DNA from 4 places in the Pelomonas dachongensis genome. Region 2 is predicted to be linked to each of the others. Evidence: predicted binding sites of a transcription regulator. Region 2 holds the regulator's gene; each other region holds the start of a gene.
What was found. The regulator FNR, encoded in region 2, switches genes on or off when oxygen is low (the NO sensors DNR and NnrR bind a similar motif). The targets are predictions, from matches to a motif close to TTGATNNNNATCAA.
Positions count from the first base shown of each region.

Region 1: a site for FNR is predicted at 2,089-2,102, ahead of ACG02S_RS15315 (hemerythrin domain-containing protein). Genes of this name have one in related genera too.
Region 3: a site for FNR is predicted at 2,695-2,708, ahead of cyoA (ubiquinol oxidase subunit II). Genes of this name have one in related genera too.
Region 4: a site for FNR is predicted at 3,319-3,332, ahead of ACG02S_RS19535 (hemerythrin domain-containing protein). Genes of this name have one in related genera too.

Region 1 is NZ_JBIGHY010000005.1:231,030-236,097, forward strand. Features, by position in the region: gene argH (argininosuccinate lyase) at 1-1,264, shown strand, start outside; gene ACG02S_RS15310 (PEP-CTERM sorting domain-containing protein) at 1,367-2,014, shown strand; gene ACG02S_RS15315 (hemerythrin domain-containing protein) at 2,137-2,616, shown strand; gene ACG02S_RS15320 (M3 family metallopeptidase) at 2,657-4,627, opposite strand; gene ACG02S_RS15325 (propionate--CoA ligase) at 4,692-5,068, opposite strand, start outside.
Region 2 is NZ_JBIGHY010000002.1:620,219-625,286, reverse strand. Features, by position in the region: gene ACG02S_RS07410 (sigma 54-interacting transcriptional regulator) at 1-366, shown strand, start outside; gene ACG02S_RS07405 (BON domain-containing protein) at 563-898, shown strand; gene fnr (fumarate/nitrate reduction transcriptional regulator Fnr) at 1,509-2,255, opposite strand; gene hemN (oxygen-independent coproporphyrinogen III oxidase) at 2,377-3,783, shown strand; gene ACG02S_RS07390 (urease accessory protein UreH domain-containing protein) at 3,783-4,409, shown strand; gene icd (NADP-dependent isocitrate dehydrogenase) at 4,464-5,068, shown strand, end outside.
Region 3 is NZ_JBIGHY010000002.1:834,289-839,356, reverse strand. Features, by position in the region: gene purL (phosphoribosylformylglycinamidine synthase) at 1-591, shown strand, start outside; gene ACG02S_RS08420 (glutathione S-transferase family protein) at 596-1,261, opposite strand; gene ACG02S_RS08415 (MFS transporter) at 1,322-2,650, opposite strand; gene cyoA (ubiquinol oxidase subunit II) at 2,765-3,844, shown strand; gene cyoB (cytochrome o ubiquinol oxidase subunit I) at 3,854-5,068, shown strand, end outside.
Region 4 is NZ_JBIGHY010000007.1:281,219-286,286, reverse strand. Features, by position in the region: gene ACG02S_RS19550 (hypothetical protein) at 1-179, opposite strand, end outside; gene ACG02S_RS19545 (hypothetical protein) at 191-1,177, opposite strand; gene tkt (transketolase) at 1,239-3,254, opposite strand; gene ACG02S_RS19535 (hemerythrin domain-containing protein) at 3,367-3,987, shown strand; gene ACG02S_RS19530 (diguanylate cyclase) at 4,030-5,068, opposite strand, start outside.

The sequences.
Region 1 (5,068 bases), on a different contig from region 2:
CCTGGCGCATGCGGAGATGCTGTCGGCGCAAGGCATCCTCAGCGCCGAGGACCACGCCGCCATCCAGCGCGGCCTGCATGAAATAGCCGCCGAGATCGAGGCCGGCCAGTTCGACTGGAAGCTGGATCTGGAAGACGTGCACCTGAATATCGAGGCCCGCCTGACCGAGCGCGTGGGCATTGCCGGCAAGCGCCTGCACACGGGCCGCAGTCGCAACGACCAGGTCGCCACCGACGTGCGCCTGTGGCTGCGCGGTGAGATTGACGAGATCGTCACGCTGCTGACGGCGATTCAGCGCGTCTTGGTCGAGAAGGCCGCCGAGCATGCCGACGTGATCCTGCCCGGCTTCACCCATCTACAGGTCGCACAGCCGGTCAGCTTCGGCCACCACCTGCTGGCCTATGTGGAGATGTTTGCGCGGGACGCCGAGCGCATGCTGGACACCCGCAGGCGCGTCAACCGACTGCCGCTGGGCGCCGCCGCGCTGGCCGGCACCAGCTATCCACTGGACCGCGAGCGCGTCGCGAAGACGTTGGGCATGGAAGGCGTCTGCCAGAACAGCCTGGACGCCGTCAGCGACCGAGACTTCGCCATCGAGTTCACATCGGCCGCCACGCTGGTGATGCTGCACATCTCGCGGCTGTCTGAGGAGCTGATCCTGTGGATGAGCCAGAACTTCGGCTTCATCGCATTGCCCGATGCCTTCTGCACAGGCTCGTCGATCATGCCGCAGAAGAAGAACCCCGATGTGCCCGAGCTGGCGCGCGGTAAGACCGGCCGCGTGGCGGGCCACCTGATGGGCCTGGTCACGCTGATGAAGGGCCAGCCGCTGGCCTACAACAAGGACAACCAGGAAGACAAGGAACCCTTGTTCGACACGGTCGACACCTTGAAGGACACGCTGCGCATCTTTGCCGACATGCTGGCCGGCCTGACGCCCAAGCCCGAAGCGATGCGCGCTGCGGCGCTGAAGGGTCACGCCACCGCCACTGACCTGGCCGACTACCTGGTTAAGAAGGGCCTCCCGTTCCGCGACGCGCACGAGGTCGTCGCGCATGCGGTGAAGTCTGCCACCGCCCAGGGCGTGGACCTGGCCGCGCTGTCGCTGGACGCGTTGAAGGCGTTCGACGCCCGTGTGGAGGCCGACGTGTTCGACCTGCTGTCGCTGGAAGGCTCGCTGAATGCCCGCAACGTGCTGGGCGGCACCGCACCGGCGCAGGTGCGGGCGCAGGTTGAGCGCCATCGGGCTCGCCTGGCGAGCTGACAAAACCCGACTCCTTCATTCACGGGGAGGGCGCACGAACTAGGGAGCGGAATCATCCGCGCCACCGCTTATCGTGCCGGGCGTCTCGAACCAAGGCTCCCCATGCATCTGAAAACGCTTGCCGCGCTGACCGCCCTGATCGCCTCGCCGGCTTTCGCCGCGACGATCACATTCCCCACCGTCAGCTGTTCCAGCAGTGCCAGCGGTGTTGGCACCCTTGTCACGTGCGCCAATGGCAGCTTCGTCAACCAGGCCCACGGCGATGTCGCCGGCCAACTTGACGTCAGCTACCTTGACGTGGACTCCACCAATGGTGACAGCTTGCGTTGGTGGGGTACCGGCTACAACACGCTGCCCAGCGCCTTGTGGGCCAGCGGTAGCGACGCCAATTCCTTCGCGCGGATCACCCTCACGCCGGCGTCGGGCATGGCCATCACGCTGGACACCCTTGACCTGGGCGCCTATGCCACCAACACCCGCACCACCAACCTGCGCGTGTTCTCGCTCGGCAGCGCGGTGATGTTCAGCCATGCCGGCGATGTCGGCACGTCCGGCGGCCCCAGCACCTTCTTCCCGAGCATCAGCTCCACCACGGGCGTTGTCATCGAGTGGGAGAACTCAGCCTACAACGTCGGCATCAACAACATCAGCTACACGTTGGCACCCGTACCCGAACCCCGGAGCTACGCACTGCTGCTTGGCGGACTCGCCGCCGTCGGCCTGCTGGCGCGCCGCCGTCGCGCTGGCTGAAGCGATACACACGCAGGCAACTTCGAGAGTCGGCCCCAACAGCGACTTTTCATCGTCGATCTGCCCCGCACTGATTAACCGGCATCAAAGGGTTCCGTCGTCACCTTGGCTAGCATGCGCACATGACGACACTCGCCTGGACCGACGCCCTGACCCTGAACCAGCCCACGCTGGACCACACGCACCAAGAGTTCGTCGAACATCTGAATGCCTTCGGCGATGCGCTGGATGCGGGCATCGACGCGCTGCCCGCCTATCACGCGTTGCTGGCCCACACCGAGGCTCACTTCGCGATGGAAGAGGACTGGATGGCGCGCTGCGGCTTCGAGCCGCAAAACTGCCACGCCAGCCAGCACGCGATGGTGCTGAACGTGATGCGCGAGGCGCTGCGTTACGCGAACGAGCTGAACGACCGCGAGCCGCTCAACATCCTGCGCACGGAGCTGGCGGGCTGGTTTCCGCAGCATGCCGAGATGATGGATGCAGCGCTGGTGTGGACGATGCAGCAGGCCGGCTTCGACCCGACGACGGGAGAGTGCCGGGACGTCGCAACCGCCGAAGCCGTTGGCGCGGGCTGCGGCGCCAGCAGCTGCGGGCACTGACGCGCCCACCTGAGAGAAGGGCCGCTGACGCGGCCCTGGGTCACTTCTTCAGGTACTCGAAGAACGCCTGCGAGTTGGACTCGCGGCCCAGGAAGTCCTTGACCAGTTCGGGCGCCGGCTTCTGAGCGCCCTGCCCCAGCACCAGGTCCCGATAGCGCTTGCCGACGTCGGCGCCCAGCTTGTCCTGGTCGAACGCCGTGCGCAGGTCCATTGCGACCACCAGGCTCCACAGGTAGCCGTAGTAGCCCGCGCCATAGCCGCCGGCGATGTGCCCGAAGCCGGCCGGGAACATCGTGCCCGGCACATGGCCCAGCGGCGTCGCACCCTCCATGCGCGCCCACAGCGGCAGCGGCTCGGGTTTGGCCTGCTGGTGCAGCGTGATGTCGTAGCTGGCGTACAGGTGCTGGCGGCCGAACTGCATGCCCTTGGCGTAGTGCTTGGCGGCCTGGGCCTGGTCCACCATTGCGTCGGGCACTGGCTTGCAGTCCGCGCAGACGGCCTGCATTAGCTTCAGCACTCGCTTGTCATAGACCCAGTCCTCCAGCATCTGCGACGGCGCCTCGACGAAGTCGTGCATGACGGCCGTGCCCGCGGTCGCGGCATAGCGGGTCTTGGACAGGTTCACGTGCACCGCGTGGCCCAGCTCGTGCAGCAGCGTCTCCACCTCATCCAGCGTCAGGCCTTGGCGGTCGAAGTTGACGACCAGCGCTGCGGCCGGCGTGCGGCCGGCGCGCGCGGCGCTGCCGCGCAGCGGCCATACCGCCGCGTGGTTGTACTTGCCTTCGCGCGGATACAGGTCAACGTACATCTGCGCGATGGGCTGGCCCGACGCGGCGTCGCTGACGACATATGTCTGCACCTCGTCGTGCCAGAGTTTGTTGTCGACGCGCTGGTACTTCACACCCATCAGCTGCTCGATGATCTTCATCGAGAACTCCAGGCTGGCCTGCGGCGGGAAGTAGGAGCGGAAGGCGTTCTGGTCCACGCTGAACTTCTCGCGCTTCACGCGCTCGCTGTAGAAGATCGCATCCCAGCGCTGCACCATAGTCTGCGCCAGCGGCGTGCCGACATGCTGTGCCTTGGCGGCGCGCAGCTCCTGCAACTCCGACTTCTCGCGCGCATTGACGGCGCCGGTCACGGAGTCAAGGAACTTCGTGGCCGTCGCGCCGTCCTTGGCCATGCGGCGGCGCAGGTTGAAGTCCACGTAATTGTCGAAGCCGAACAGCTTCGCGTACTCGCCGCGCAGCGTGACGATCTGGGCCAGCAGGTCCAGGTTGGGCTGGCCGCCCTCATTGGTCTTGGCCAGCCACATGCGCTGGCGCGCGGCCTCGCTCTCGGCGCTGCGCATGACGGGCATATAGCTCGGCGCGTCCACGCCCAGCACGATGCGGCCCTGCTCGTCGCGCTTGGCCTTGTCCCACACGCTGGCAGGCACGCCCTTCAGCTCGGCCTCGGTGAAGGTCACGCGAGTGCCGGCGTCGCGGATGTTCTTGCTGAACTGCTGATCCAGCTCGGTCAGCTTGTCCAGGATCTGCTTGGCACGCCCGCGCTTGTCCTTGGGCAGCGCGACGCCGGTGTCCTCGAACTGGCCGGAGGCCAGGCGCACAAACTCAGCGTCGATGCCGTCCTGCTTCGGGGTCTTCTGCAGCGCACGGTACAGCTTCTCGTTCTGGCCCAGGCTGGAATTGAAGTCAGCCCAGCGCAGCGAGCAGGCTTGTGCCGCATCGCGGATGGCCTTGTCCGGGTGGACGTTGAGGATGAAGTCGTTGGGGTACTGGTGGTCCTCGAAGTAGACCGTCAGATCGTCCAGCGCGGCCAGCCAGCCCGCGTCGACCGGGCGCTTCTCCAGCTGCACGACGCGCTGCTTGGCGCCCTTCAGGCCGGCGTCGCAACGGGTCTTCACGTCGGCGACGCTGTGATAGGTTGGGAAGTTCGGGCCGGGCAGCCTGGGTTGGGCTTGCGCAGCGGCGGCCAGCAGCAGAGCGGCCAGCGTGGTCATGGCGTTCTTCATCGGTGCTCCTCGTGGGAAGGCGCCGATTCTGCTGGGTGCATCGCGCCCAGCCGTTCCTCACGCCCTACTTCTGCAGCAGGGTTTTCACCTGGGCCAGCGCGCCCGGGTCGTCCAGCGTCGTCAGGTCGCCCGGGTCGCGGCCTTCGGCCACGGCCTGCAGCGCTCGGCGCAGCAGCTTGCCGGAGCGGGTCTTGGGCAACACCGTCACGAACAGCACGCGCGCCGGCCGCGCTACGGCGCCCAGTTGCGCGTCTACGTGTTTCATGACCGCGCCTTCCAGCGCCGGTGATGCCAGCGCCGGGTCGCGCAGCACGGCGAACGCGATGGCGACCTGGCCCTTCAACGCATCGGCCACTCCCACCACCGCGACCTCGGCAATGGCGGCGTGGCCCGAGATGCACTCCTCGATCTCGCGCGTGCCCAGCCGGTGGCCGGCCACGT
Region 2 (5,068 bases):
ACGGCCCCGTGGCCGGGCAATGCCCGCCAGCTCTACAACGTCGTCGAGCAGGTCTGCGTGCTGGCCACGGCCCCGCTGGTGCCGCTGGCGCAGGTGCAGCGCGCGCTGCAGATGCCGGTGGCCGAGGTGCTGAGCTATCAGCATGCCAAACAGCGCTTCGAGCGCGACTACCTGAACCAGTTGCTGAAGCTCACGTCCGGCCACGTCGCCGAGGCCGCGCGGCTGGCCGACCGCAACCGCACCGAGTTCTACCGGCTGATGCAGAAGCACGGCCTGGATCCGCAGTTGTTCCGCACGGACACGGGCCCCCTAGCGAGCGCGTCGGATTCTGGCGACAGCGCATCGTCAGACGAATCAAGCACTTAGCGGGTGAGGGCGGGAATATGTCGCCGTCTGGCGACAAAAAACCGCCCCGAACCGCCGAAATTGGCGTCGCGCCCTGAGTAGTCGGTGCCAAGTCGTTGATTCGATTGAGGAATCCGAAACTGGCACACCCCTTGCGCTAGGCCTGTTGTGGTGCCACCCGGCATCGCTTTTGATTCAGCATCCTCAGGAGATCTGCATGCAACAAACCACCACCTTCGCCCGTCTGCTGTCCGCCGCCCTGATGGCGACCGCGGCTTCCGCCTCGTTCGCCGCCGATCCGGCGCCGGCCCAGCCCGCGCAGCAGGTCGCGCAGGCTGAAGCCGCGGACCCGGCCGTGGCCGCGCAGGCCGCCGCGATGCTGCAGCAGGACAAGGATCTGCAGGCCCTGCCGTTGACGGTCAGCAGCACCGCAGCCGGTGTCATCGTCGTGAAGGGCGCCGCACCCAGCGCCGAACTGGCGCAGAAGGCCATCAAGCTCGTGGCCGCCGTGCCGGGCGTGAAGGAAGTGCGCAACGAGATCAAGGTCGGCTGAAGCGCCAGCTCCTGATCTCAGGCCCCGTGTGCCCCCGCGGGGCCTTTTTGCGTGTGCGCTCAGCATGAGCGCACTCTCACGGGTGCAAGTCCCGCCGTAAGTTGATCACAGCGAACGAAGCGAAGCGCAACTGCACGAGGGCGAGCGAGTGTGGGGAGGAAGCGTGGAGCGAAGCTGCGAGCCGATGGACAAGAACCGGATAGAAGGCACTGCCGAGCAGGGCGAGCGGGCAACGAACTGCGAAGCTCTCGTGATCAAGGCGAAGCGGTGTAGATCCGGCGGTTGTGCAGTGAAGGAGTGCGTGTCTTACCTGAGGAAGCCTCGCCTCACGCCTGAAAGGGCGACGGCCATGCCGCAGCGAGGTGGCAGCAGAGGTCGTAGTAGCCGGGTAGCGGAGCCGCTGAGGCCACCAGCGAGAGGCGAAGGACCGAACGAGAGCAAGTGAGCGAGGACATGGGGATGTCAAAGGCCATGCCTGACCATCAGCTACTTTGACCGACTGGGCCTTCCCCGGCTCTCATGACCTCAAGCTCTCGAACCGCCTGGTGCGGACCCGCATGCCAGGTGGTGTGGGAAGGGCGGAGCCGAAATGGTTCCCCCCCACTCCCAATCAGCAGCGCGAGTTGTTGACGATGGCCTGCAGGCCGGCCTGGTCGAGGATGCGCAGCTGCCGCTGCTTGACCTCCATCAGCCCGTCGTCCTGGAACTTGGAGAAGGTGCGGCTGACCGTCTCGAGCTTCAGGCCCAGGTAGCTGCCGATCTCCTCGCGCGTCATGCGCAGCACGAGGCTGGACGGCGAGAAGCCGCGTGCCTGCAGACGTTGCGTCAGGTTCAGCAGAAAGGCGGCCAGCCGTTCGTCCGCACGCATGTTGCCCAGCAGCAGCATGACGCCATGGTCGCGCACGATCTCGCGGCTCATGATCTTGTGGAACTGGTGCTGCAGCACGGTGAAATCGCGCGACAGTTCTTCCAGCTGCGCATACGGGATCACGCAGACCGACGAATCCTCGAGCGCGATGGCATCGCAGTGGTGGTGGTCGCTGCTGATGCCGTCCAGCCCCAACAGTTCGCCGGCCATCTGAAAGCCGGTAACTTGGTCGCGCCCGTCCTCGCTGCCGACGCAAGTCTTGAAGAAGCCGGTGCGCACGGCGTACAGCGCCTCGAAACGCTCGCCGTTGCGAAACAGGTGTTCGCCACGCGGCACCGGGCGACGCTTGCCGACCAGGCCGTCGAGCTGGTCCAGCTCACCGGCGTTCAGGCCGACGGGCAGGCACAGCTCGCGCAGGTTGCAACTGGCGCAGGCGACCTTGAGGGGTTCGACGGCGGCGAGGGGAGTTTGCGTGGCCATGCCCGGCATTATGGGCAAGTGCGCGTTGCGGGTCAGGAAGGTCAACATGGCGGCATTCTTGTGGCACTAACCCGCGGACCGCTTGACGTGGATCAAGGCCGCAGGCCGGCGCCGCCGGCACAGTGGCGCAATGGCTGCTGTGACTGATCGCCCCGTACCCGCCGAGTTGCTCGACGCCAACATGCGGCGCCATGACGTGGCCGGGCCGCGCTACACCTCCTACCCGACGGCGGACCGCTTCGTCGAGGCGCACCAGAGCGCCCAGCACCTGCAGGCGCTGGCGCAGCGCGGCACCGCGCAGCCGCTGTCGGTCTACGTGCACATCCCGTTCTGCGAGCAGCTCTGCTACTACTGCGCCTGCAACAAGATCATCACCAAGCACCACGAGCGCGCACAGCCCTACCTGGCAGCGCTGGCGGTGGAAATGGACTTGGTGGCGCAGGCGCTGGGCGCCAGTGCGGGCGGTGTGGCGCCGGTGTCGCAGTTGCACCTGGGTGGCGGCTCGCCGACCTTCCTGAGCGACGCCGAGCTCACGGTGCTGATGGACGCGCTGCGCCAACGCTTCAAGCTGCTGACCGGCGCGGAGCTGTCCATCGAGGTCGACCCGCGCACCGTCGACGGACAACGCCTGGCACACCTGCGGCGGCTGGGCTTCAACCGCCTGTCGTTCGGTGTGCAGGATTTCGACCCCTCCGTGCAGAAGGCGGTGCACCGCTCGCAGCCGCATGAACAGGTCGCGCAGCTGATGCAGCACGCGCGCGAACTGGGCTTCGCGTCCATCAGCGTGGACCTCATCTACGGCCTGCCGCAGCAGACGCCGGCCAGCTTCGCGCGGACCATCGCGCAGGTCGCCGAGCTGCGGCCCGACCGCATCGCGATGTACGCCTACGCCCACCTGCCGCAGCGCTTCAAGCCGCAGCGCCGCATCGTGGCCGAGCTGCTGCCGCCCGCAGGTGACAAGCTGGCCATGCTGTCCGGCGCCATCAGCGCGTTGCTGGGAGAGGGCTATGCCTACATCGGCATGGACCATTTCGCGTTGCCCGACGACCCGCTGGCCATTGCCAAGCGGCAGGGACTGCTGCACCGCAACTTCCAGGGCTACTCCACGCAGCCCGACTGCGATCTCATCGGCCTGGGCGTGTCGTCCATCAGCCGTGTGGGTGCTACCTATGCGCAGAACGCCAAAACGCTGGCCGAGTACGAGGACGCGCTGAACCAGCGCCAGCTGCCCGTGCAACGCGGTCTGGCGCTGACGCGTGACGACCTGCTGCGCCGTGCCGTCATCATGGCGTTGATGTGCCAGGGCCGGCTGGAGTTCGAGTCCATCGCGGCGTCCTACCTCGTCGACGTGCCCCGGTATTTCGCGGCCGAGTTCGAGCGCCTGGAGCCGCTGGCCGCGCAGGGGCTGGTGGAACTGGAGCCCGATGCGCTGCAGGTGACGCCGCTGGGCTGGTACTTCGTGCGTGCCGTGGCCATGGTGTTCGACCGCTACCTGCAGGCCGACGCGAGCCGCGAGCGCTTCTCCAAGATCATCTGATGGCGCTGGATGCCGCGCTGATCGCATCGGCCACGCTGATGGGCCTGGCCGGCATACCGCACTGCGCAGCCATGTGCAGCGCACCCTGCGCGCTGGCGGCAGGCGGCCGGCCGCTGCGTCTGCTGGCCGGCCGCCTGGTGGGCTACACCACTGCGGGAGCGCTGGTGGCGGCGTCTGCCGGGCTGCTCGCGCGGGCCTCGGCGGGGGCCACACTGCTTCAGCCGGCCTGGGCGCTGCTGCAGGCCGGCATGTTGCTGCTGGGCCTGACGCTGCTGGTGCGCGGCCGCATGCCGGCGTGGCTGGGTGCCGTCCGCTGGCGGCCGCAGCCGCGCCATGCATTCGGCACCGGCCTGGCCTGGGTGGTGATGCCCTGCGGCTTGCTGCACGCCGCGCTGTTGCTGGCGGGCTTGTCGGCTGCGCCGCTGAGCGGCGCGGCGGCAATGGCCGGCTTTGCGCTGGCCAGCACGCCCGGTCTGATCATCGCGCCGCTGTGGCGGGCGCGGCTGCTGCGCCGCGGTGACGACGGCGCGATGCCGGCGCTGCGCCTGGCGGGCCTGGCGCTGGCCGTGGGGGCGGGCTGGGGCTTGGCGCACGGCGTCTGGGAGCGCATCGCGCTGCTCTGCTGACCGACTCTAAACTCCGCGGGTTTCCCTCTCGTCCCGCAGCGGAGCCCCCAAGACATGGTCCAACACATCCACGTGCCGGAAGGCGGCCAGAAGATCACGCTCAACGCCGACTTCTCGCTGAACGTGCCGCACCATCCCATCGTGCCGTACATCGAGGGCGACGGCGTGGGTGCCGACATCACGCCGGTGATGCTGAAGGTGGTGGACGCGGCCGTGGACAAGGCCTACGGCGGCACCCGCAAGATCCACTGGATGGAGATCTATGCCGGCGCGAAGAGCACGCGCGTCTACGGCCCGGACGTGTGGCTGCCCGAGGAGACCATCCAGGCGGTGAAGGAGCACGTCGTCGCCATCAAGGGCCCGCTGACGACGCCGGTCGGCGGCGGCATCCGCTCGTTGAACGTGACGATGCGCCAGTCGCTCGACCTCTACGTCTGCCTGCGCCCGGTGCAGTACTTCGACGGCGTGCCCAGCCCCGTGAAGGAGCCGCACAAGGTCAACATGGTCATCTTCCGCGAGAACTCGGAGGACATCTACGCCGGCATCGAATACGAGGCGGGCAGCGACAACGCCAGGAAGCTCATCGCCTTCCTGCGTGACGAATTGGGTGCGAAGAAGCTGCGCTTTCCCGACACCTCGGCGCTGGGCGTGAAGCCGGT
Region 3 (5,068 bases), 210 kb from region 2:
TACGGCGACACGCTGGGCGCCGGCGAGGGCTGGGCGCGCTCCATCATGTTCAACCCGGTGCTGGCCGAGCAGTTCCGCGCGTTCTTCGCGCGTCGGGACACGCTCGCCTTGGGCGTGTGCAACGGTTGCCAGATGCTGGCCGCGCTGGCGCCCATCATCCCGGGCGCCGACGCCTGGCCGCGCTTCACGCGCAACCAAAGCGAGCAGTTCGAGGCGCGTTTGTCCATGGTCGAGGTGCTGGAGTCACCGAGCGTGTTCTTCCAGGGTATGGCAGGCAGCCGCCTGCCCATCGCGGTCGCGCACGGCGAGGGCTTCGCGAACTTCGCCCACCAGGGCGATGCGGCCCAGGTCATCCAGGCCATGCGCTTCGTGGACAACCACGGCGCGGCCACCGAGGCCTACCCGTTCAACCCGAATGGCAGCCCCGGCGGCCTGACCGGCGTGACGACGGCCGACGGCCGCTTCACCGCGCTGATGCCGCACCCGGAGCGCGTGTTCCGCAACGTGCAGATGAGCTGGACGAATGGCAATCGCGCGCAGCACAGCCCGTGGCTGCGCATGTTCCAGAACGCGCGCAAGGCGCTGGGCTGAGCTTTCAGCCGAGGAAGCGCGCGGGCATCGCTTGCTGCAGCGGGTAGTACTTGAAGAACGGCTGCGCCTGCTCGATGGCACTGGCCACCGATGGGCGGGCCACCAGCCGCTCGAAGTAGGCGCTCAAACGCGAGTGGTCGGCTGAAAACGGCCGGATGGTCGCCGCGTAAAACAGTGACGGCGCCGCCGTGCAGTCCGCCATGCTGAAAGCGTCGCTCGCCGCCCAGCTGTGCTCGCCCATGCGGCGTTCGATCAGGTCGTAGGCCATGCCGAGCAGGTCGACGGCATCGGTCTGTGCCTTGGCGTCCCGTTGCGTTGCCGGGCGCAGCATCTGCGCGATGTACCGCTGCATGGGGTCCATCACATAGTTGTCGAACAGCCGGTTCCACAGGCGCACCTGCAGCTGCGCGTCGAAGTCCGCCGGCAGCAGGTCGCCGACCATGCGGCGGTTAAGGTACTCCATCTGGATGGCCGTCTCGGGCACCACGCGTTCGCCGTCCACCAGCAGCGGGATCTTGGCCGTGGGCCACAGCGCGGCATAGGCGGCGCGCGCGGCCGGGTCGCCGAGGTTGACGATCTGCGGCGTGTAAGGCGCACCCAGTTCATCGAGCGCGATCAGCAGCTTCCAGCAGTGGGAGGACAGGGGGTGGTAGTGCAGCGTCAGGCCCATGGCGGCGGTCTCGGGTCAAAAAAAGCGGGCCGAAGCCCGCTTGTGTGGCGGCTCGGGGTGTCAGTCGTGCACGACAGCCGCTGCCTGCAACTGTTTGTTGATGCGCAGTGCTACCAGCGTGCCCAGCGCGCCGGACATCAGGTAGGCCGTCAGCGAGACCAGCCCGAACTGCGACGACAGGTACAGCGCGACGACCGGTGCGAAGGCCGCGCCCAGCAACCAGGCCATGTCTGCCGTCAGCGCCGCGCCGGTGTAGCGGAAGTGCGGCAGGAAGTTGGACGTGACCGAGCCGGCCGACTGGCCGTACGACAGGCCCAGCAACACGAAACCAATCAGGATGAAGGACGCCTGGCCCGGCTTGCCGCCGCCCAGCATGAACGGCGCCGCGACGGCAAATACGCCGATGGCGACGGCCAGCGAGCCCAGGAAGTTGCGGCGACCGACCTTGTCGGCGATCAGGCCGGACATCGGCATGGCCGCCGCGGCGAAGGCGGCGCCCAGCAGTTCCATCTTCATGAAGCCCTCGATGCCTTCCGGATCTGACAACGCTACCCACGACAGCGGAAACACCGTCACCAGGTGGAAAAGGGCGTAGCTGGCCAGTGCCACGAAGGCGCCGATGACGATGTGGTGGCCTTGCGCGGGCAGCAGAGCGTGCAGGTGGGCGGGGTCCAGCTCGTGCTCCTCCATGCGCTTTTCGTACTCGTGCGTGACGACCAGGCGCAACCGGGCGAACAGCGCCACGACGTTGATCGCGAACGCGGTGAAGAACGGGAAGCGCCAGCCCCAAGACAGGAAGTCCTTGGCTGAAAGGCTGCTGTAGACGTACAGGAACACGCCCGACGCGACGAAGAAGCCCAGCGGTGCGCCGAGCTGGCCGAGCATCGCGTACCAGCCGCGGCGGTGCGGCGGGGCATTCAATGCCAGCAGCGAGGGCAGGCCGTCCCAGGAGCCTCCCAGAGCCAGGCCTTGGCCGATGCGGCACAGCGTCAGCAGCACGATGGCGGTGCCGCCGGCCTCGGCGTAGCTGGGCAGCAGACCCATCGCCACCGTGGAGGAGCCCAGCAGGAACAGCGCGATGGTCAGCTTGGTGGAGCGGCTGAAGCGGCGCTGGATCTCCATGCCTATTAGCGTGCCGATGGGGCGCACGACGAACGCCAGCGCGAACACCAGGAAGGCGTACAGCGTGCCGGTCAGCGCGTCCGTGAACGGGAAGAACACCTGCGGGAATACCAGCACGGACGCGATGCCGAAGACGAAAAAGTCGAAATATTCGGACGCCCGGCCGATGATGACGCCGACCGCGATGTCGCCAGGGGCCAGATCCTCGTCGCTGCGTGTGGTCAGCGGGCCGGACTGGGGCGTGGTGAAGGTACTGCTGGCTGCCATGGGGGCTTGGTCTCCGTCTATGCCTTGGACAAAATGTCCAATCGTTGATTTGCCTCAATCAACTTACATTCCATCGTCTCGTGCAAGATCGTTAACCCTCGCGCGTCACTCAGGATGTACTCCAAAAATTCTCTCCTCACCCGCGGCCTGGTCTTGTCAGCCATCGTCGCATTGAGTGGCTGCAGTGGCATCGTGATGAAGCCGCATGGTGACATTGCCCAGCAGCAGGCCGATCTCATCGTCACCTCCACGCTGCTGATGCTGCTGATCATTGTCCCGGTGATCGCGCTGACGCTGTTCTTCGCGTTCCGCTACCGTCAGTCGAACGCCGAGGCGACCTACGCGCCCGACTGGGACCATTCCACCCGGCTGGAGCTGGTGATCTGGGGCGCGCCGCTGCTGATCATCATCGCGCTGGGCGCGATCACCTGGATCAGCACGCACAAGCTGGACCCATTCCGCCCGCTGGACCGCATCTCCGAAGAGAAGGCGCTGGTGCCGGGCGTGAAGCCGCTGGAGGTCTACGTCGTGTCGATGGACTGGAAGTGGCTGTTCATCTACCCGGAGCAGGGCATTGCGACCGTCAATGAGATGGCGGCGCCGGTGGACAGGCCCATCCACTTCCGCTTCACCTCCACGTCGGTGATGAACACCTTCTACGTGCCGGCGCTGGCCGGCATGATCTACACGATGCCGGGCATGGAGACGCAGCTGCACGCCGTCATCAACAAGGCCGGCATCTACGACGGCCTGTCGGCGCACTACAGCGGGGCCGGCTTCTCGGGCATGCGTTTCAAGTTCCACGGCCTGTCGGACACTGACTTCGCCGGCTGGATCGCTGCCAACCAGGCCAGCGGCAACACGCTGACCCGCGAGGGGTACCTGAAGCTGGAGCAGCCCAGCACCCGCGACCCGGTGCAGCGCTTCGCCAGCATCGAGCCGGGCCTGTGGGGCGCAATCGTCGATCGCTGCGTCGACGGCCAGAAGATGTGCGCCAGCCAGATGATGGCCATCGACGCCGCCGGCGGCGCCGGCAAGGGCGGCGTGGCCGGCACGATGCGCAGCCCGTGGCAGGCGCTGGATGGCGTCGTGCGCGAGCGCACCGTCGTGGCCGCGCTGTGCACCCCCGTCAATCCGCTGGGCCTGGCGCTGGAACCTGCCGCGCTGACCACCTCCCTCGCGTCTCAGAACTGAGTCTGACCGATGACCGTCTACCCTGAAGAGCTCCACCCGGTCTTCGGCCGGCTGGGCTTGCATGCCCTCCCGTTGCATGAGCCCATCCTCATCGCGACCTTCCTCGCCGTGGCCCTCGGCGGCCTGCTCGTGTTCGCGCTGATCACAAAGTTCAAGCTCTGGGGCCACCTGTGGCGAGACTGGATCACCAGCATCGACCACAAGAAGATCGGCATCATGTACATGCTGCTGGGCATCCTCATGCTGCTGCGCGGCTTTGCCGACGCGATCATGATGCGTGCCCACCAGGCGATGGCCTTCGGTGACAACGCCGGCTTTCTACCGCCGCACCACTACGACCAGATCTTCACGGCGCACGGCGTCATCATGATCTTCTTCGTCGCCATGCCGCTGGTGACGGGTTTCATGAACTACGTCGTGCCGCTGCAGATCGGCGCGCGCGACGTTGCCTTCCCGTTCCTGAATAACTTCAGCTTCTGGATGACCGCGGGTGGCGCCATCCTGGTGATGATCTCGCTGTTCGTCGGCGAGTTCGCCAAGACCGGCTGGCTGGCCTTCCCGCCGCTGTCGGGCATCCTGGCAAGCCCCGACCCCGGCGTGGACTACTACCTGTGGTCATTGCAGGTGGCAGGGGTGGGAACGACGCTGTCCGGCATCAACCTGATCGCGACCATCGTCAAGATGCGCGCGCCGGGCATGACGCTGATGAAGATGCCCGTCTTCACGTGGACCTCGCTGTGCACCAACGTGCTGATCGTCGCGACCTTCCCCGTGCTGGCCGCCACGCTGGCGCTGCTGACCGCCGACCGGTACCTTGCCACCAACTTCTTCACGAACGACCTCGGCGGCAACGCCATGCTGTACGTGAACCTGATCTGGATCTGGGGCCACCCGGAGGTCTACATCCTGATCCTCCCCATCTTCGGCATCTTTTCCGAAGTGGTGTCCACGTTCAGCCGCAAGAAGCTGTTCGGCTACGCGTCCATGGTCTACGCGACGGTGGTCATCACCATCCTGTCGTACCTGGTCTGGCTGCACCACTTCTTCACGATGGGCTCGGGGGCCAGCGTCAACAGCTTCTTCGGCATCACGACGATGATCATCTCCATCCCCACGGGGGCGAAGATCTTCAACTGGCTGTTCACCATGTACCGCGGACGCATCCAGTTCGAGGTGCCCATGCTGTGGACGATGGGCTTCATGATCACCTTCACGGTGGGCGGC
Region 4 (5,068 bases), on a different contig from region 2:
GTCGTCGGTACGACGTCGTAGCTGTGGAGTTCCGCCCACGTCGACGGGACTTCGCGCCACGCCTGCGCGCCGCAAAACCCGAAGGCTGCGATGAGCAAGACCACGCAGGCCCAGAGCACGGGTGCCTGCTTCCCGTCCACGCCATTCGGGGCAACGGCTACCTTGCCGTGGGTGTCCATGGCGAAGACCTTCAACCCAGCTTGATCGTGCCGCACGGCACGTCGATAAGCATCTCGGCGCCCAGCAGGTTCTCGAACTGCTCAGGTGTCACCGCCAGCTCCAGCTCTTCCAGCCAGGCGATGAAGGCGCGGCGGTTCGGGTTGCGGGCGCCGGACTCGGTGACGCGGTTGGGCACTGCCGGGCGGCCCAGCGCGTAGCGCACGCGGAACGGGCAGCCCATGGTGTCCAGCTCGAAGTTGACGGGGCGTGCGTCGACGTTCTTGACCATGCTCAGGAACTTGACGAGGCCCACGTCCTTGAACGCGAAGCTGCGGTTGCCGCCGAAGCCGACGTGGAAAGTCTGCTGCACGCCAAAACGCTCACCCGGGGTCAGGCAGGGCAGGCGGTACTGCGCAACGTGATCCAGCACATCGTTGCGGTGGCGCGGGTTCAGCGAGTTGTAGAGAACCTTGGTCTGCGGCGGCTGGTCGGGCGCGGTGAAGTCGAGCTCAACGACGAGATTGCCATTCTTCAGCTCGCGCTGGAAGGTCTGCAGCTGCGTCGCCTCGCTGAGCCGCGGCCCGTCCGCCGGCGTGCGCATGCATTCGCCCAGGCGCTGGTTGGCCGTGCGCGGCAGGTTCAGCGGCTGCGGCACTTCGGCATCGGCGTCCGCCACCGCGGTGAAGCGCACCTCCTGCACCAGCGTGACGACGCTGTCAGCCTTCAGGCAGGGCAGGCGGAACTGCTTCACGTAGTGCTCGGCGGTGAACTGCAGGTCCTCCGACCCCGCGGCGAACAGGACCTTGACCTCAGGGGCGCGCTGCGCTTGCGTGAAGGTCAGCAGCACGCGGTAGAAGCCGCTGGTGCGGCGCTCCAGCTCTTTGTCCGGATACTTGGGAGCGGCCGGCCGCTGCAGGCAGGCCAGCGCGGTCTCGCCGCTGCGGTCGTCGATGGCGGTCTGGGCATGCGCGCCGATGGCGCACAGCCCCAGCAACGCGGTGGTCAGCAGTCTGCGCAAGTCGAACTCTCTGTTCGTGGTGACAGGGCGCAGTTGTAGCGCAGACTGCTGCCGCGGCGACTTACTTCTTCTTCAACACGGCCTTGACGGTCGCGGCCACGTTTTCGGGCGTGAAGCCGAAGTGCTTGAACAGCACGCCGGCCGGCGCCGATTCGCCGAAGGTGTCGATGCCGACGACGGCATCCACGCCGTACTTCCACCAGAAGTCGCTGACGCCCATCTCGACCGCCACCCGCGGCAGGCCCTTGGGCAGCACGGTCTTCTTGTAGTCCTTGTCCTGGCGGTCGAACACGCTGGTGCTGGGCATCGAGACCACGCGCACCTTCACGCCCTGCTCGGCCAGCAGCGCCTTCGCGGCCATGGCCAGTTGCACCTCGGAGCCGGTGGCGATGATGACGGCCTGCGCCTTGCCCTTGGCCGGTTCGGCCAGCACATAGGCGCCCTTGGCGATCTCGTCCACATTGGTCTTGGGCGAGTAGGCCAGGTTCTGGCGGCTCAGCGCCAGCAGGCTGGGGCGCTGGGCGTTGCCCAGGGCCATGGTCCAGGCGACGACCGTCTCGGTCGTGTCGGCCGGGCGCCAGACGTCCAGGCCGGGGATCAGGCGCAGTGACGCGACATGCTCGATGGACTGGTGTGTCGGGCCGTCTTCGCCAAGGCCGATGGAGTCGTGCGTCATCACGTGGATGACGCGCGTCTTCATCAACGCAGCCATGCGGATGGCGTTGCGGCTGTAGTCGCTGAAGGTCAGGAACGTGCCGCCATACGGGATGAAGCCGCCGTGCAGCGCGATGCCGTTCATGACCGCAGCCATGCCGAACTCGCGCACGCCGTAGTTGATGTGGCGGCCGTTGTTGGGCGTGCCGTCCTTCTCGAAGCGCAGGTTGGGCGTGCTGCTGGTGTTGGTCAGGTTGGAGCCGGTCAGGTCGGCGCTGCCGCCCAGCATCTCAGGCAGCTTCAACGTGAAGGCTTCCAGCGCCAGCTGGCTGGCCTTGCGGCTGGCGACGGTCTGCGCCTCGGCATGGGCCTTGACGACGGCGTCCACGGCAATCTGCGCGAAGTCGGCGGGCAGGACGCCGGCCATGCGGCGCTGGAACTCGGCGGCCAGCTCGGGGTGGGCATCGGCATAGGCATCGAAGCGCACGTCCCACTCGCTCTCCGCGCGGTCGCCGGCGGACCGGGCGTCCCAGGCGGTGTAGATCTCGGGCGGCACGACGAAGGGCTCGTGCGTCCAGCCGATGGCCTCGCGGGTCAGCTTGATTTCCTCGGCGCCCAGCGGCTCGCCGTGCGCCTTGCTGGTGTTGGCGCGGTTGGGCGAGCCCTTGCCGATGGCTGTCTTGGCGATGATCAGCGTCGGCTTGTCGTCGCTCTTCTTCGCCTTGGCGATGGCCTTGTCCACGGCGTCCACGTCATGGCCGTCCACCGGGCCGACGACGTTCCAGCCATAGGCCTCGAAGCGCTTGGCGGTGTCGTCGCCGAACCAGGGGCCGACCTGGCCGTCGATGGAGATGCCGTTGTCGTCGTAGATGGCGATCAGCTTGTTCAGCTTCCAGGCGGCGGCCAGCGCGGCGGCCTCGTGCGAGATACCTTCCATCAGGCAGCCATCGCCCAGGAACACGTAGGTGTTGTGGTTGACGATCTGGTGGCCGTCGCGGTTGAAGTCTCGCGCCAGCAGCTTCTCGGCCAGCGCCAGGCCGACCGCGTTGGTCACGCCCTGGCCCAGCGGGCCGGTGGTCGTCTCGATGCCGGCGGTGATGCCCACCTCAGGGTGGCCGGGCGTCTTGCTGTGCATCTGGCGGAAGGCCTTCAGCTCCTCGATGGGCAGGTCATAGCCCGTCAGGTGCAGCAGCGCGTAGATCAGCATCGAGCCGTGGCCGTTGGACAGCACGAAGCGGTCGCGGTCGGCCCAGTGCGGGTTGGCCGGGTTGTGCTTCAGGTGACGCGCCCACAGCGCCACGCCGATGTCGGCCATGCCCATGGGCGCGCCCGGGTGGCCGGAGTTGGCAGCCTGCACGGCGTCCATCGCCAGCGCGCGGATCGCGTGGGCCATGAGGGTGGGGGAGGCGGTCGTTGCGGTCATGGCCGGAGCTTTCCTGGGCTGGTGGAGCAAAGCGCGGGATTTTACGGGGGTGGTTCTCGTCGGCTTGATCCAGCGCAAGACAGGCGCGTCGCCGCCGCGCGACGCTCGCGGCATGTCGCTGTCTCCCATGCCCCTGGCGGTACGCGTGATCCGCGCCGAGCACGACGCGCTGGCCGCCATGCTGCGCACGCTGCCCCTGCTGCTGGCCGCCCAGCGCGAGGCCGGCGCGGCACCGGACTTCGGCGCGTTGCGCGCCATGCTGTTCTATGTCGACGAGTTCCCGGAGCGCTTGCACCACCAGAAGGAAAGCGAGCTGCTGTTCCCGCGGCTGCGGGCGTTGGCGCCGGAGCTGCGCATGACGCTGGACGAACTGGAGGCAGACCATGCGCAGGGCGAGCGCGCCATCCGCGAGCTGCAGCACAGCCTGCTGGCCTGGGAGCAGATGGGCGACGCCCGGCGCGACAAGTTCGAGCAACAACTGCGCGTCTACGCGGCGCGCTACCTGCGCCACATGAAGCGCGAGGAGACCGAGATCCTGCCGCGCGCCGCCGCGCTGTTCACCCCTGAAGACTGGGCCGACCTGGACGACGCCTTCGGCAGCCACCAGGACCCGCTCGCGCCGCGGCCTGGCCAGTCGGTGGACGCGGGCTATGCGCCGCTGCGCCAGCGCATCCTGGCCGCGCTGCCAGAGCCGTTCGGCTGGGCGCCAGCCATCTCCGGTTCGCGCGCCTGACGCCACGCGGCCGTCGCACGCGCCGCGCCGGCCAGGACGGCATCAGCCGCCGGATTGCACCAGCCGCAGCCGCCCGCGCGCTGCCCAGGCCTCCAGCGGCCGGCGCACGTCGCGCTGCAGTTCCTCGTCGCTGGACGCGTGCGCGCTGACCAGACCCACCCAGGCGTTGCGGCCGGCGTCCTTGGCCTCGTACAGCGCGGCGTCGGCCAGGTCGATGGCGGAGCGCCAGTCCAGCGCGCGCGGTAACGTCGGGCACAGCGGGAAGGCCGAGAAGCCCACCGAGCAGGTCTGCGCCAGCTTCAGGCCGTTGTCCAGCGTGAAGGGCTCGCCGGACACCGCGCCGCGGGCGCGCTCGGCCAGCTCGGCGGCACGCGAGCGTGGTGTGCCGCGGGCGACGATGAGGAACTCCTCGCCGCCCCAGCGCACCAGGTAGTCGGTGGCGCGGAACACCTGCTCAAGCCGGCCGCGCATCTGCTCCAGCACCGCGTCGCCGGCCATGTGGCCGTGCGCGTCGTTGATGCGCTTGAAGTGGTCGATGTCGATCAGGAAGAACAGCAGGTCCTGCTCGCTCTCGCCTTCAACCGGGGCATTGCTGATGGGCTCGTAGTGGCGCAGCGTCAGCGCCGCGTCCGCCGGCATCTGGCGGTCCAGGAAGCGGCGGTTGCGCAGCCCGGTCAGCGGGTCGGTCAGGCTGGCTTCCTCCAGCTCGGCGGACTTGGCCGTCAGCGCAGCCTTGGCGGCCTCCAGCGCCTCGGTGCGCTCGCGCACCCGATCCTCCAGCACGCGGCGGTGGCGCAGCAGCAGCCGCGTGCGCATGCCAACGATGCCGGCCATCAGGCTGGCGGCGGCGATGACGGCCAGCGCCATGGCCCAGCGCGTCTGCCACCAGGCGGCACGCACCTCGACGGGGATCTGCAGCTCGTCCGTGCCCCAGGCGCCGTCGCGGTTGCTGCCCTGCAGGTGCAGCACGTACTTGCCGGGTGCGAGGTTGGTGTAGGTCGCCGACCGGCTCAGGGCGCCGATGTCCACCCAGCCGTGGTCCAGCCCCTGTAGCCGATAGCGGTAGCGGTTTCGCGCGGGC